One region of the Saccharopolyspora tripterygii genome, then DNA from elsewhere that is predicted to be linked to it. Evidence: riboswitches for the same ligand, from Rfam matches in the RefSeq annotation. Region 1 holds a riboswitch; each other region holds the start of a gene.
What was found. A riboswitch is a leader RNA that binds a small molecule or an ion and turns the genes downstream of it on or off. The one in region 1 is predicted to bind cobalamin.

Region 1 (3,381 bases):
CGATCCGCCCAACATCATGATCGGCAGCCGGGCGGGACTCACCTTCACCGATTTCCTCTACAACCTCGCACCGATCACCGTCATCCTGCTCGCGGTCTTCATCGGCATGTGCCGGGTGCTGTTCCGCAAGGCGTTCCTGGACGCCGACGAGCACATGGCCGAGATCATGGAGCTCGACGGCAGCGACGCCATCCACGACCACCGGCTCCTGCGGCGCTGCTTGATCGTCGTCGGCGCGGTCGTCGTCGCCTTCGTCCTGCACGGGCCGATCGGCATCGACCCGGCCTTCGTGGGCCTGCTCGGCGCCGGGCTGATGGTGCTGGTCTCGCAGACCACGGCGCCGCAGTTCCTCGAGGAGGTCGACTGGTCGACCCTGGTGTTCTTCATGGGGCTGTTCGTCATGGTCGGCGGGCTCGTCGACGTCGGGGTGATCGACACGCTCGGGCGCGCCGCGATCGATCTCGTCGGCGACAACTACTTCCTCGCCGCGGTCGGCCTGCTGATCGGGTCGGCGGTGATCGGCGGCATGATCGACACGATCCCCTTCGTGGCGACCACGATCCCGATCGTCGAGGAGCTCGTGGCCACGGTTCCGGACCCGGAGATCAGCCAGGCGCTGTGGTGGTCGCTGGCCCTCGGCGCCGACCTCGGCGGCAACGCCACCGCGATCGGCGCGAGCGCCAACGTCGTGGCGATCGGCTGGGCCTCCCGCAACGGGTACCCGATCAGCTTCTGGCAGTTCACCAAGTACGGCATGGTCGTCACCGCGGTGACCATCGCGCTGTCCACCCTCTACGTCTGGCTCCGCTACTTCGCGATGTAGCCCGACCCGGCCCCTCCACCAAGCTCTTTCACCGTCCGTTGTGGAGGGTGATGAACCCGGCCGGATCCCGTGCGCGACGGCCCGCGGGTTCCCTGTGACCGGAGTCTCATCAGCGCGTGTGCATCTGGAGAACCGCGACCTCACGGGCGGTGCTGGGCGCCGGCAACTCGTCCGCACCGGGCGCGCACATCGTGGAACTGCTTGCCAAAGGAAGTTTCGGCACTAACCTGGTGAGTGCTGGTGGTTCGTCCGCCCCGGTGCGACCGAGGTCGTGCGCAGGGACGGACGAGGCAAGAGGGAACCCGGTGCGAACCCGGGACTGCCCCGCAGCGGTGAGCGGGAACGACAGCCGTCACCGGTCGCACGACCGAAGACAAGCACTGGGCCGAGAGGCCCGGGAAGCGACGGCCACTAGGAACGCCCGGCCAGGCCGGGAAGCGCCCGCGAGTCCGAAGACCTGCCACCGGTGCGCGCGCCGCGGCGCGCGCTGATCCGAGGTCTCGAGGGAGGACCTGGCGGACGAACGGAAAGCGGTGCTGCCCGAAAGCGGCTGCCCGTGTCCGCCCGCACGCCTCCACGGCGACCTCGGAGCCTCTGATGTCGAGCTCGCGAGGAGAGGGCGTTGACCACCAAGATCGGATCTACCGTACTCGGCTACCCCCGGATCGGGCCGGACCGTGAACTCAAACGCGCGTTGGAGAGCTACTGGGCCGGGCGCAGCAGCGAGGAGGACTTGCGCGCCGTCGCGGGCAAGATCCGCGCCGACTCCTGGCGCTTCCTCGCCGACGCGGGCCTGGACTCGGTGCCGGGCAACACGTTCTCCTACTACGACCAGGTGCTCGACACCGCGGTCACCTTCGGCGCCGTGCCGTCCCGGTACGCCGAACTGGGGCTGAACCCGCTCGACACCTACTTCGCGATGGCCCGCGGTGTGGACTCCACCCCACCGCTGGAGATGACGAAGTGGTTCGACACCAACTACCACTACCTGGTCCCGGAGATCAGCCCGCAGGAACGGTTCTCGTTGACCGACCGGACGCCGGTGGAGCAGTTCCGCGAGGCAGCCGAGCAGGGCGTCACCACCCGGCCGGTGCTGGTCGGGCCGCTGACCTTCCTCCTGCTGTCCAAGCCCGCTGAAGGCGCCCCCGACTCGTTCGCACCGCTGGACAAGCTCGACGAGCTGCTGCCCGCTTACGCCGCGCTGCTGTCGGAGCTCAAGCAGGCCGGTGCCGAGTGGGTACAGCTCGACGAGCCCGCCTTCGCCGCCGACCGCACGCAGGCCGAGCTCGACGCGCTGCGCGAGGCCTACCGCCGGCTGGGCGAGCTCTCGGACCGCCCCGCGTTGCTCGTCGCCGGGTACTTCGGCGATCTCGGTGACGCGCTCGACGTGCTCGCCGACGCGCCGGTCGAGGCGCTCGGCCTCGACCTCGTCACCAGTCCCTCCGCTGTGGACAAGTTGCCCGCGCTCACGGGCCTGCGGACCAAGTCGCTGGTCGCCGGCCTCGTCGACGGCCGCAACATCTGGCGGACCGATCTCGACCAGGCGTTGACCACCGGCGCGACCCTGCTCGGCGTGGCCGACGAGGTCGCGATCGGCACCTCGTGCTCGCTGCTGCACGTCCCCTACGACGTCGAAGCCGAAACCCAGATCGACCCTCAGGTGAAGTCCTGGCTGGCCTTCGCCGCGCAGAAGGTCCAGGAGGTCGTCGTGCTGGGCCGCGCGCTGCGCGAGGGCCGCGAGGTCGTCGCCGACGCGCTCGCCGAGGCCGCCGCGGTGGTCGCCGACCGGGCCGCCGCCGACCGCGTCCGCAACGCCGAGGTCCAGACCCGGCTGCGCGCGCTTCGGCCCGCGGACTCCCGCCGCAATGACTACGCGCAGCGGCAGAAGGCCCAGGAGGAGGCGCTGCAGCTGCCCCCGCTGCCGACGACGACCATCGGTTCGTTCCCCCAGACGACCGACGTCCGCAAGGCTCGCGCTGCGCTGCGCAACGGCACGATCGACGCCGCCACCTACAAGCAGCGCATGCGCGACGAGATCCAGCGGGTCATCGAGCTGCAGGAAGAGCTCGGCCTGGACGTCCTCGTGCACGGTGAGCCCGAGCGCAACGACATGGTCCAGTACTTCTCCGAGCTCATGGACGGATTCGTCAGCACGCACAAGGGCTGGGTGCAGTCCTACGGGTCGCGGTGCGTGCGCCCGCCGATCCTCTTCGGCGACGTCTCCCGCCCGAACCCGATGACCGTCGAGTGGGCGACCTACGCGCAGAAGCTGACCGACAAGCCCGTCAAGGGCATGCTCACCGGCCCGGTCACCATCCTCGCGTGGTCGTTCGTCCGCGATGACCAGCCGCTGGCCGACACCGCCAAGCAGGTGGCGCTGGCCATCCGCGACGAGGTGCACGACCTCGAAGCGGCCGGTATCCGCGTGGTCCAGGTCGATGAACCGGCCCTGCGCGAGCTCCTGCCGCTGCGCGCCGCGCAGCAGAAGCACTACCTCGACTGGGCGGTGGAATCGTTCCGGCTGGCCACCTCCGGGGTCACCGACACCACCCAGATCC
Region 2 (3,381 bases), on a different contig from region 1:
TTGTCGCTGGCTAACGCGCCGAGCATGGTGGCCTGGTCGAGGAAATCATCCGGGTTCTTACTGGTCAGCCCAGCAGTGAATTCGTCCACGCGAGTGCCGCGGTAGGCCGAACCGGCAAGGCGGTCGACCTCCCCCTGGAGCTTTCCCTGCTCGCCTCGGGCTTGATCTTCGATCGTCTTAGCTTGTTCGACTGAGGCTTTGGCCTTGGCCAGCTCGGCTTCGTTGGAATCCATGGCCATCTCGGCGTCGCTGAGGTCTTCCTCGGCTTTAGCCGCGTCCGCCCCGAGTTTCTTGTATTCCTCAAGGGGGTCCGAGGGCTGCGCGCCAGCGGGGATCGCGATGGTTCCGGCCATCATGGCAATCGCGGATGCCGCGAGCGCTGCCTTCATCGACTGTTTGAGTCGGTGTGACGCCACGTTTGCGAAAGCCTCCTCTGTCCTGGCAGGACCTTCCGCTTGCGATGAGCGGATCCCACCTCACGGTGTGTCAGCGAGGGCTCCCCGCGGCCCGATCGCGAAAGCTACTGGAAAGATCCGCGAATGTCTACTAACCACGATCGTAGATACGCAGTGGAATTGACCGATCACGCTCTGTTCTGCGCGTAGGAGCTAGGTGAGTCAGCAGCTGGTGAATACATGGACTGATCGGTTCTGTGCGCGCGGGATACTGGGCTCGTGGTTGAGGCCGACGCAAGTGTGAGGCTTTCGGCTGGTAAGCGAAGGTCTTCGGGAGCACGGTGCGGAACGCGTGAGGTCTGCCTGATCAAGCGAGGCATCCCTGATGGCGGTGCGAGGCCCGAACTGCGCCGTCCCGTGGCGTGCCCCGTGCTCCGTGTTCACAACCCGTTCCATGCCCCGGGCCTCGGAAATCGGAACGGGCCACCCGCGTTGTGCGGGCCCTCCTCGTGAAGCAGCCGTTGCTGACTAAGGAACAGCTACCCAGGAGATCGAGGCGCTCCGGCCCTCGGTGCAGGTTCAGGCCGGTGTTGCCGAAGATGCCCGCCACCTTGCTCTCCTTCGCGTACTGCCAGAAGTCCCAGTTGCCAAAGCCGTTGGGGCGTTCATCACGCCTGTCGGCGTGGGGCGTTGTGGAGTGGGCATTCTGTGCAGTAACCAGTGCCGGATCGCCACAACTGGCAGCACGTCCGACGCCGGGACCACAAACTGCTCTGCGTCGCACCGAAGTCGAGCAGATCTGCTCGGCCAGTCTCAGCGCGCAGTTGCACTGCTGTGGCGAGCACGTCACCTCCTGCCCCGTTCGCGGCGAGCCGTCGCAGCACCTCGCCGATCAAGCCGACGGCGTTGCCCCAGTACTGATCGCTGTCGGCTGGTGGGCCGCCGATGGCCGCCAGTCCACGGGTGAGCGGTGCGAGGAAGTGGGAAACGTTGGGCCACCAGGCGTTTGCGCAAGATCGATCACGCAGAACAAGGCCGTGCACCAACCCGTCCGCGTCGACCACAACGGATGCTTCGGCCAGCGAAGGAACAGGCCAGGCGAAGTGGTGTTCGGGGACTGTCGCGCACAGCGCCAGCCACGAAGCCCGAAAAGCCACCAGTACCGTGCCCGCGCGGTGATGTTGAAACCCGGCCAAACGCTGCCAGGCTTGCACGTCGCGCGCCAAGAATCCGTTGGCCTCGTCGCAGTACGATTCCCATGCCACGACGTCGTCGGCGTCGGCGAGGGGGCGTGCCAGCGAGCGAGTGGTCTGGTCCAGAGCGGCTTTTGATGAATCCTGCACCCCGGCATTGGACCTGATGTGCTGGAGAACCGATGCAGTGAGGTTCGTCGCGGGATCGGCTGTTGTGGGCTCGGCGATCTCCTCGTACTCTTCTGCTGCCGCAGTGCACGGGAAGCCGGTGGAATTCCGGCGTGGTCCTCGCCACTGTGACCGGGGAGCGACCCTGATCTCGCCACTGGACACCGCGTCGGTGTCTGGGAAGGCCAGGGGAGCATTGATCCGGAAGCCAGGAGACCGGCTGCGGCAGTGACACCACGTTCCACGAGAGATGGAAGGCAGGTTTTGACATGACCACCGCTGGTCTGCCCGCTGCGCAGCGCATCCACGTTCCCGTCTGGGCTTGGGCCTTGGCCGCGTTCGCGATCGTTGTGCTCTACGTCGTGCTTCAGGAAAACGGTGCGGTGCTCGCGCAGGCGGCGGACACCATCCACGAGTTCACTCACGACGGCCGGCACGCCCTCGGCGTGCCCTGCCACTGAACGGGGACGCTCATGAGCTCGCCGTTCGCCACTTTCCTGCGGCGGGGCTTGCTGGCGGGGCTGCTCGCCGGCCTCACGGCCGCGCTGTTCTCGCTTCTGCTGGTCGAAACCCCGCTCCGCGCTGCGCTCGAGGTCGAGGAGGCACGCTCGCACGCCGCCGGTGAGCACGCCCACGAGGAGTTGTTCAGCCGCCCAACCCAGGTGGTCGGCGGCATGGTCGCCGCGCTTGTCGTCGGGTTGGCGATCGGGACGATCTTCGCGGTCGTGTTCGCCCACAACCGACACCGGCTGCCCGCGCGAACCGACTTCGGACGGAGCCTCCAGCTCGCTGCGTCCGGGTTTCTCGCCGTGTCGCTGCTACCGGCGCTGAAATATCCTGCGAACCCACCGGGAGTGGGGGACGGGGAAACGGTCACTTTCCGTACTGTCGCGTACTTTTCGCTGATCGTGGCGGGTATCGCGATCCTGCACGCGGTCGGCTACCTGCACCGGTACCTGGCTGTTCACGGATGGTCACCGGCGCGTCGCAGTACTGCGGCAGCTGCCGGAGGAATCGTGTTGACCGGTCTCGTCCTATGGGCTTGGCCGTCGAACCCGGATCCCGTACCCCCGGACGTGCCCGCTGCGTTGCTGTGGCGCTTCCGCTTGTCCTCACTCGCTGAACTCGCCGGAATGTGGACGGTCCTCGGTTTCGCCTTCGGCCTGCTCAACGAGCCCCGAAAACAACGACCGACCACGACAGCCTCGCCGGCAACGGCACCATAGCGACGGGTACCCCGCCCGGTCTTCTCCCAAGGTCGGGCGGGTGTTTCCACTTGTCGCCAGTGCGATTCGGGGTGCCGACAGGTATTCGCGATCGGTTGGGGTCGCGACGACTACTGATCACGTCCCACGACGTGCACGACAAAGCGCAGCAACAGCCAATAGCAGAGTGAACAGGGTACCTGCGCTCAGGTTGGTCGGCCGGCAGGTGTTTGGGGTGACTTAAGAGCAACGCCGTCGAAGGGGCCGCTTGCGGCCAGGCTGGCATGCGCTGTGCGGGTAGTAGAAATGGTCCGATGCCGGGGGTTACGAGCGTGCATACCATCGCTCCGTGAAAGAGTTCACATTTGCTGCATTGTTGTGGTCGGAGTGCGGTTGCGGAAGCCGATGGGTCACCGTCGC
Region 3 (3,381 bases), on a different contig from region 1:
TGGCCCTCGGGATCGGAGCAATTCAACTGCCCGCAGCAGCGCATACCAGCCTGGCCGGAAGCGTTCCAGCCAGCGGCGTTGCTCTTGAGCACTCCCCCGGCACCGGCCGATTCCGCCTCAGCGAACCAGGCAGCCCGAGCCTGCTCGACGTGGCGCTCACTGGCCAAGTTCAGGCTCTCCCAGTAGCACAGCAAACGAGTCAGCGTGACAACGTTGCAACACAACCATTTCCGTTGTTGAACAACGGAAGCTACGCACTGGTCCATCAAGTCGTCCATGCCGGCACTCAGCGGGCCACAGCCCCTGCGTCATTTGCAGCCCCCGCTTCCACAGCCGGACCTTCAGCCTATTCGGACAATGGCTCAGTGGCTCCACTCTCGAGGCCACACGACGAAAGCAACTATGAAACCGGCTCTTTCGTCTGGCTGGTTGGCGGAGGCGCCTTGTTCACGCTTCTGCTGGCTGTTGCGGCGGTCGTCGTTCTCTTCAGGGGCCGCGATCACTAGGTCCCGTTCCCAACTGGACCCAAACGCACTGTCAGCACCCCGAATCGCGCCCGCAGCGAGCTAAGACCCCGCCCGTCCTTGAGGTGACGAAGGCCGGGCGGGGACCGTCGCTATGGTGTCGTTGCCGGTGAGGCTGTCGTGGTCACTCGTTGTTTTCGGGGCTCGTTGAGCAGACCGAAGGCGAAACCGAGGACCGCCCACATTCCGGCGAGTTCAGCGAGTGAGGCCAACCGGAAGCGCCACAGCAACGCTGCGGGCACGTCCGGAGGGACGGGGTCCGGGTTCGAGGGACACGACCACAGGACGAGGCCGGTCAACACGATGCCTCCGACAGCTGCAGCGGTACTGCGGCGTGCCTGCGACCAACCGTGAACGGCCAGGTACCGGTGTAGGTAGCCCACCGCGTGCAGGATCGCGATGCCCACCACGATCAGCGAGAAGTACGCGACCGTGCGGAAAGTGACCGACTCCGGAGCCCCGACCCCTGGTGGGTTCGCAGGATACTTCAGCGCCGGTAGCAGCGACACGGCCAAAAACCCGGCCGCAGCGAGCTGGAGGCTCCGTCCGAAATCGGTGCGTGCGGGCAGCCGGTGCCGGTTGTGGGCGAACACGACCGCGAAGATCGCCCCGATCGCCAACCCGACGACAAGGGCGGCGACCATGCCGCCGACCACCTGAGTGGAGCGGCTGAACAATTCCTCGTGGGCGTGCTCACCGGCGGCCTGCGGGCGTGCTTCCTCGACATCGAGCGCAGCGCGGAGCGGGGTTTCGACCAGCAGAAGCGAGACCAATGCGGCCGTGAGGCCGGCGAGCAGCCCGGCCAGCAAGCCCCGCCGCAGGAAAGTGGCGAATGGCGAGCTCATGGGTGTCCCCGTTCAGTGGCAGGGCACGCCGAGAGCGTGGCGGCCGTCGTGCGTGAACTCGTGGACGGTGTCCGCCGCCTGCGCGAGCACGGCACCGTTTTCCTGAAGCACGACGTAGAGCAGAACGATCGCGAACGCGGCCAAGGCCCAAGCCCAGACGGGAACTTGGATGCGCTGTGCAGCGGGCAGACCAGCGGTGGTCATGTCAAAACCTGCCTTCCATCTCTCGTGGAACGTGGTGTTACTGCCGCAGCCGGTCTCCTGGCTTCCGGATCGGCGCTCCCCTTGGCCTTCCCAGACACCAACGCGGTGCCCAGTGGCGAGATCAGGGTCGCTCCCCGGTCACAGTGGCGAGGACCACGCCGGATTTCCACCGGCTTCCCGTGCACTGCGGCAGCAGAAGAGTACGAGGAGATCGCCGAGCCCACAACAGCCGATCCCGCGACGAACCTCACTGCATCGGTTCTCCTGCACATCAGGTCCAATGCCGGGGTGCAGGATTCATCAAAAGCCGCTCTGGACCAGACCACTCGCTCGCTGGCACGGCCCCTCGCCGGCGCCAACGAGGTCCTGGCATGGGAGTCGTACTGCGACGAGACCAACGGATTCTTGGCGCGAAACGTCCAAGCCTGGCAACGTTTGGCCGGATTTCAACATCACCGCGCGGGCACGGTTCTGGTGGCCTTTCGGGCTTCGTGGCTCGCGCTGTGCGCAACAGTTCCCGAGCACCACTTCGGATGGCCTGTCCCTTCGCTGGCCGAAGCATCCGTCGTGGTTGACGCGGACGGGTTGGTGCACGGTCTTGTGCTACGTGATCGATCGTGCGCCAACGCCTGGTGGCCCAACGTTTCCCACTTCCTCGCACCGCTCACCCGTGGACTCGAAGCTATCGGCGGCCCACCAGCAGACAGCGATCAGTACTGGGGCAACGCCGTCGGTTTGCTCGGCGAGGTGCTGCGACGGCTCGCCGCAGACGGGGCCGGAGGTGACGTGCTCGCCACCGCAGTGCAACTGCGCGCTGAGACCGGCCGAGCAGACCTGCTCGACGTCGGCGCGACGCAGAGCGGATTGTGGTCCCGACGTCGAACATGCTGCCAGCTATGGCGATCCGGCACTGGCTACTGCACAGAATGCGTACTCCACAACGCCCCACGCCGGAAGCCGCGATGACCCGACAGCGACGGGCCCACCGCTGCCCGCACAGCCATCCCAGGCATCAGCAGCCACGGCCAAGAGCGGCTCGCAACACCATTCGACAGGGCCGGTCGCCCACCCAAGCCGGCGGAAGCCGGTCGAGCCGGTTGTGCGCCACTGCAACGGGCGGCGTATCCCGAACACGGCTGAGGTTCCCATCGCGACGCCAACATCCGCGGCAACCAGCACGGCTGCGCCATTGACGCGGTTGCCCACAATCGCGATCTTGCGTCCGTTGCTCAGCGAGCCGAGCAGGCGGGCCTGTCGCAGAGCCGCCGCTCGTCACGCACGGCAACAGATTTCGATCAGTTCCTCTTCTGTTCGACCAGCCCGCAGTGACACTTGATGCTTCCGCGGCACCTTCCTACTCAACCAGCACTCCATTCCGCTGCCCGTCACGTCCTAGTAGTGCTTTGTTAGGTCGGTAATCGGTGGATGTGTTGGTGGCAGGTGGGGCAGGTGCCTGACCAGGTGGCGAGCAGTGTTTGCAGCTCGCGGATGACCTTGTAGAGGGTCAGGCTGCCCCAGATGCTTTTGGGTTGTTCAGGCGGAGGGTGGTGAGGAACAGGTGTGCTGCGGAGGCCAGGGTGACGTGGCGGTGCCAGCCGGTGAAGGATCGGCCTTCGAAGTGGTCGAGTCCGAGGCCGGTTTTGAGTTCGCGGTAGTCGTGCTCGATGCGCCAGCGGATCTTGGCCAGCCGTACCAACTCTGTGGCCGGTGTGTCGGCGGGCAGGTTCGAGATCCAGTATTTGATGGGTTCTTCGGTATCGGGCGGCCATTGGGCGATCAGCCACCGTGCAGGCAGCGATCCATCCGGT
Region 4 (3,381 bases), on a different contig from region 1:
CGCCTCGGTCAGCTTCGCCGCCGCGGCGTCCGAGCGCGCCAGTCCCAGCACCTCGTGCCCGGCCTGGTGCAGTTCGCGGACGACGGCGGTGCCGACCATGCCGGTCGCGCCTGTGATGAAGACCCGCACGGTGCGCTCCTCTCGACGGGTTCCTCGGACCGCTCCAGGCTGCGTCCGGCCATCGGCTCGCGTCCAAGTCCCGTTTCGAAATCCGTCATGCGATTCAGGCATCACAGCTGTTCAGTTCGATAGAGGTGTCCTGCTGCCTGGTCGTCGGCGATACCCTGGGCGCATGACCGAAGGAGACCTCGACCTGCGCTTGGTGCGGTACTTCGCCGTGGTCGCCGAGCACCGGCACTTCGGCCGGGCCGCCGAGCAGCTCCGCATCGCCCAGCCCTCGCTGTCCCGGCAGATCCGCAGGCTGGAGCAGCAGCTCGGCGCGCGCTTGCTCGACCGGACACCTCGCGGGACCGCGCTGACCGAGGCCGGCGAGGTCTTCCTGCCGCACGCCAAGTCGCTGTTGCGCTCGGCGACCCGAGCCACGGCGGAAGCCCGCGCGGTCGCTCGGCCGAACCGGATCGTCATCGGTTACGGCAACGGGCTCATCGTCACCAGGGCCGCCCAGGCGATGCGCCGGGCGCACCCGGACGCCGACGTGCGGACCAGGCACATCGAGTTCAGCCAGCCGCAAGCGGCTCTGCTGGACCGAGAGGTGGACGCCGTCGTCGCGCGGTTGCCGTTCCCCACCGACGGTCTGCGGGTGACGCTGCTCTACCAGGAACCGAGGACGTTGGTGGTCTCCCGCGAACACCGGCTGGCGGGTGAGGAGTCGGTCACCCTCGACGATCTCGCCGGCGAGCCGATGCCACGCTTCCCCGAGGCCGACCCGGCATGGTCCGCGTACTGGCGCCTGGAACCCCGTCCCGACGGCAGCAAGGCGCCCGAGGGCCCGGACATCAACGCGCTGGAGGAGAAGTTCGAGGTCGTCGCCGCCGGTCAGGCGGTGGTGGTGACGGTGCGCGCGGCCGCCCGGATGCGTCCCGACCTCGTCGCGATCCCCATCGAGGGCGTCGAGCCGAGCCACGTCGTGCTGGCGACCAGGGCGGGCGAGCGCAATCGCCTGGTGGCCGACTTCGCCTGCCTGGCCGAGCAGCACATCACCGAACCGCCGGAGGCCTGACCGGCCTCAGGCGGAGGTGAGATCCCGTGGTGGGACCGGGATCTCGAAGTGGATGGTGGGGCTGAAGTCGCCGGTCCCGCGAGCGTCGCAGACCTCCTTGGCCACGCTGCGCCAGAACGGTTCCGCACCTGCGATCGCCGGGTTGGTGTGCAGGTAGATCGTGTCGTAGAGCCCGGTTTCAGCGACGAACTCGCAGGACTTCTCGACCAGTGCGCGGGCGAGCCCGTTTCGTTGGTGCTCCTCGCGGACGTAGGTGCGGAAGATCTGTGCCGTGGTGGGGGTTCCGTAGCGCTCGGCGATCCACTGTGGATGCGGCGGGCTCTTGGGGCCGCTCGCTCGCACCGAGGCCGTTCCGACCACCTCTTCGCCGAGGGCGGCGACGAACAGCGCGTGGCCCGGGGTTTCGAAGTACGCGCGCTGCATGTCGATGACGTCGGCGTGCCACTCGGGGACGTAGCCGTGGCCCATGACGCGGTAGAAGGTGTCGAACATCAAGGTTCGCGCGCTCTCGACGTCTTCGTGACGCGCACGCCTGATCACGTACTCCCCGCGAACGAGAGCCTCGTGCGGTGACATGCTCCACCTCCGACGTCTGGACCAGCGACTTCGCTCCTTGATGCTAGCAATGTGCAACAACGATCACAGTGCGGTCCCTTGACTGGGCGCGGGCAGGCTGAAAGGTTGAAAACAATTCATGCGACGGTGCGCAGGAAGCCGGTGAGAATCCGGCACGGTCCCGCCACTGTGAATGGGGAGTCGACTCCGCGAGCGCCACTGCCGGAAAGCCGGTGGGAAGGCTGGGGGGAGGTGCCGATCCATGAGTCAGGAGACTCGCTCCGTCGTGCCGAGTCAACGGGGTCGCGGAGCCCCGGAGGAGGTACCCGGTGCACCCGGATCGATGTGTCGTCCCCGCGCAGATAGGCCCGATGAGGCGTTCGCCCGCCGCGCTCCGAATCGCGTAGGCCATGCGGACGAGTGGTCAGTTCCCCTGTGAACGCGGAACTCCCACGTCGCTGGAGCGCGTGATCACCGATCTGCGCGGATCCGCCGAACCGAGCTCGACGGTGTCCGTCGCCTTCCTGACGGTGCAGGCGGCGCAGCACTCCGGCAGGCGCAGCGGCTACGTGAACACGGTGTTGAGCGTGCGGGTCGGCTCCGCGGTGGGCTCCTGCGCGGCAGAACCGGGCGAGCTCGGCGACGAGCTGGTCCGCGAGATCGTCGGCGGTGACGTCGCCGAACTGCTGCACCACCCTTCCAGGGCGGTGCGCGTGGCGGTGCTCGACGCCTGCCTGGCGGATGCGGTTCCGCACGCGCAGCACTCGCGTTCGCGCGCGGTGCGGATCCCCGCGGGGACGTCGCTGGAGAAGTCGATGGCCCGCGCCCGCGCCGTCGCGGAACTGGTGCCGGTGCCCGAGGGTTCCCGCGTCGCCGTGATCGGCGTGGTCAACTCGCTGCTCGCGGCCCTGCGGGAACGCGGGATCGATTGCGTCCCCTGCGATCTCAAGGGCGGTCGCACCGAGTTCGGCGAGGAGATCCTCGCCGACCACCAGGTGGCGATCGACGGCGCGGACGCGGTGCTGGCCTCGGGAATGGTGCTGGGCAACGGCACGCTCGACGACATCGTCGATCGCTGCCACCTGCGGCAGCTCCCGCTCGTGGTGTTCGCGCAGACGGGAAGCGCGGTCTTCCGGGAGATGCTGGGACGCGAGATCACCGCGCTGTCGGCGGAGCCGTACCCCTTCTTCTGGCTCAGCGGAGACGACACCGGCATCCACCTCTACGACGGAGGTCGCCCGTGATCCCCGTGCAGAAGGTGGTCGAGGACCCCGGTGAGAGTGCCGGTGGCCGCAGGTGCGAGTCGATGCTCGACCTCATCGGCAACACCCCGGTGCTGCGCGTGCCCACGCCGCTCCCCCGGCAGCACCCCGGTTTCTGGGCCAAGTTGGAGTCCGTCGGCCCGGCGACGATGAAGGCGCGCGCGGCGCTGTCGATGTTGCGCGGCGCACGAGCGCGAGGTGAGCTTCGGCCGGGCGGGGTGGTGGTCGAGTCCAGCAGCGGCACCCTCGCGATCGGCCTGGCCTATGTGGGAGCCGCGCTGGGCCACCCGGTGGTCGTCGTCGCCGACAGCGAGCTCGACGCGATGACCCGAAACCTGTTGCGCGCCCACGGTGCTCGCGTGGAGATCGTGTCCCGGCCGCACC

Region 2: it holds a riboswitch for cobalamin, as region 1 does, so the genes downstream of both, ACYVF3_RS15965 (CbtB domain-containing protein) here and metE (5-methyltetrahydropteroyltriglutamate--homocysteine S-methyltransferase) in region 1, are expected to answer to the same signal.
Region 3: it holds a riboswitch for cobalamin, as region 1 does, so the genes downstream of both, ACYVF3_RS02500 (CbtB domain-containing protein) here and metE (5-methyltetrahydropteroyltriglutamate--homocysteine S-methyltransferase) in region 1, are expected to answer to the same signal.
Region 4: it holds a riboswitch for cobalamin, as region 1 does, so the genes downstream of both, ACYVF3_RS23595 (Rossmann-like domain-containing protein) here and metE (5-methyltetrahydropteroyltriglutamate--homocysteine S-methyltransferase) in region 1, are expected to answer to the same signal.

The regions. Positions count from the first base shown of each region.
Region 1 covers NZ_BAAGZP010000015.1:93,191-96,571, reverse strand. The annotation lists gene ACYVF3_RS12360 (ArsB/NhaD family transporter) at 1-823, shown strand, start outside; cobalamin riboswitch at 1,048-1,302, shown strand; gene metE (5-methyltetrahydropteroyltriglutamate--homocysteine S-methyltransferase) at 1,446-3,381, shown strand, end outside.
Region 2 covers NZ_BAAGZP010000020.1:13,652-17,032, forward strand. The annotation lists gene ACYVF3_RS15955 (C40 family peptidase) at 1-389, opposite strand, end outside; gene ACYVF3_RS15960 (hypothetical protein) at 1,064-1,738, opposite strand; cobalamin riboswitch at 1,823-1,995, shown strand; gene ACYVF3_RS15965 (CbtB domain-containing protein) at 2,026-2,217, shown strand; gene ACYVF3_RS15970 (CbtA family protein) at 2,230-2,982, shown strand; gene ACYVF3_RS15975 (urease accessory protein UreH domain-containing protein) at 3,311-3,381, shown strand, end outside.
Region 3 covers NZ_BAAGZP010000002.1:57,607-60,987, forward strand. The annotation lists gene ACYVF3_RS02490 (copper resistance protein CopC) at 1-506, shown strand, start outside; gene ACYVF3_RS02495 (CbtA family protein) at 617-1,369, opposite strand; gene ACYVF3_RS02500 (CbtB domain-containing protein) at 1,382-1,573, opposite strand; cobalamin riboswitch at 1,604-1,777, opposite strand; gene ACYVF3_RS02505 (IS701 family transposase) at 3,078-3,381, opposite strand, start outside.
Region 4 covers NZ_BAAGZP010000030.1:155,411-158,791, reverse strand. The annotation lists gene ACYVF3_RS23610 (SDR family oxidoreductase) at 1-129, opposite strand, end outside; gene ACYVF3_RS23605 (LysR family transcriptional regulator) at 293-1,180, shown strand; gene ACYVF3_RS23600 (GNAT family N-acetyltransferase) at 1,187-1,756, opposite strand; cobalamin riboswitch at 1,811-2,033, shown strand; gene ACYVF3_RS23595 (Rossmann-like domain-containing protein) at 2,203-2,979, shown strand; gene ACYVF3_RS23590 (PLP-dependent cysteine synthase family protein) at 2,976-3,381, shown strand, end outside.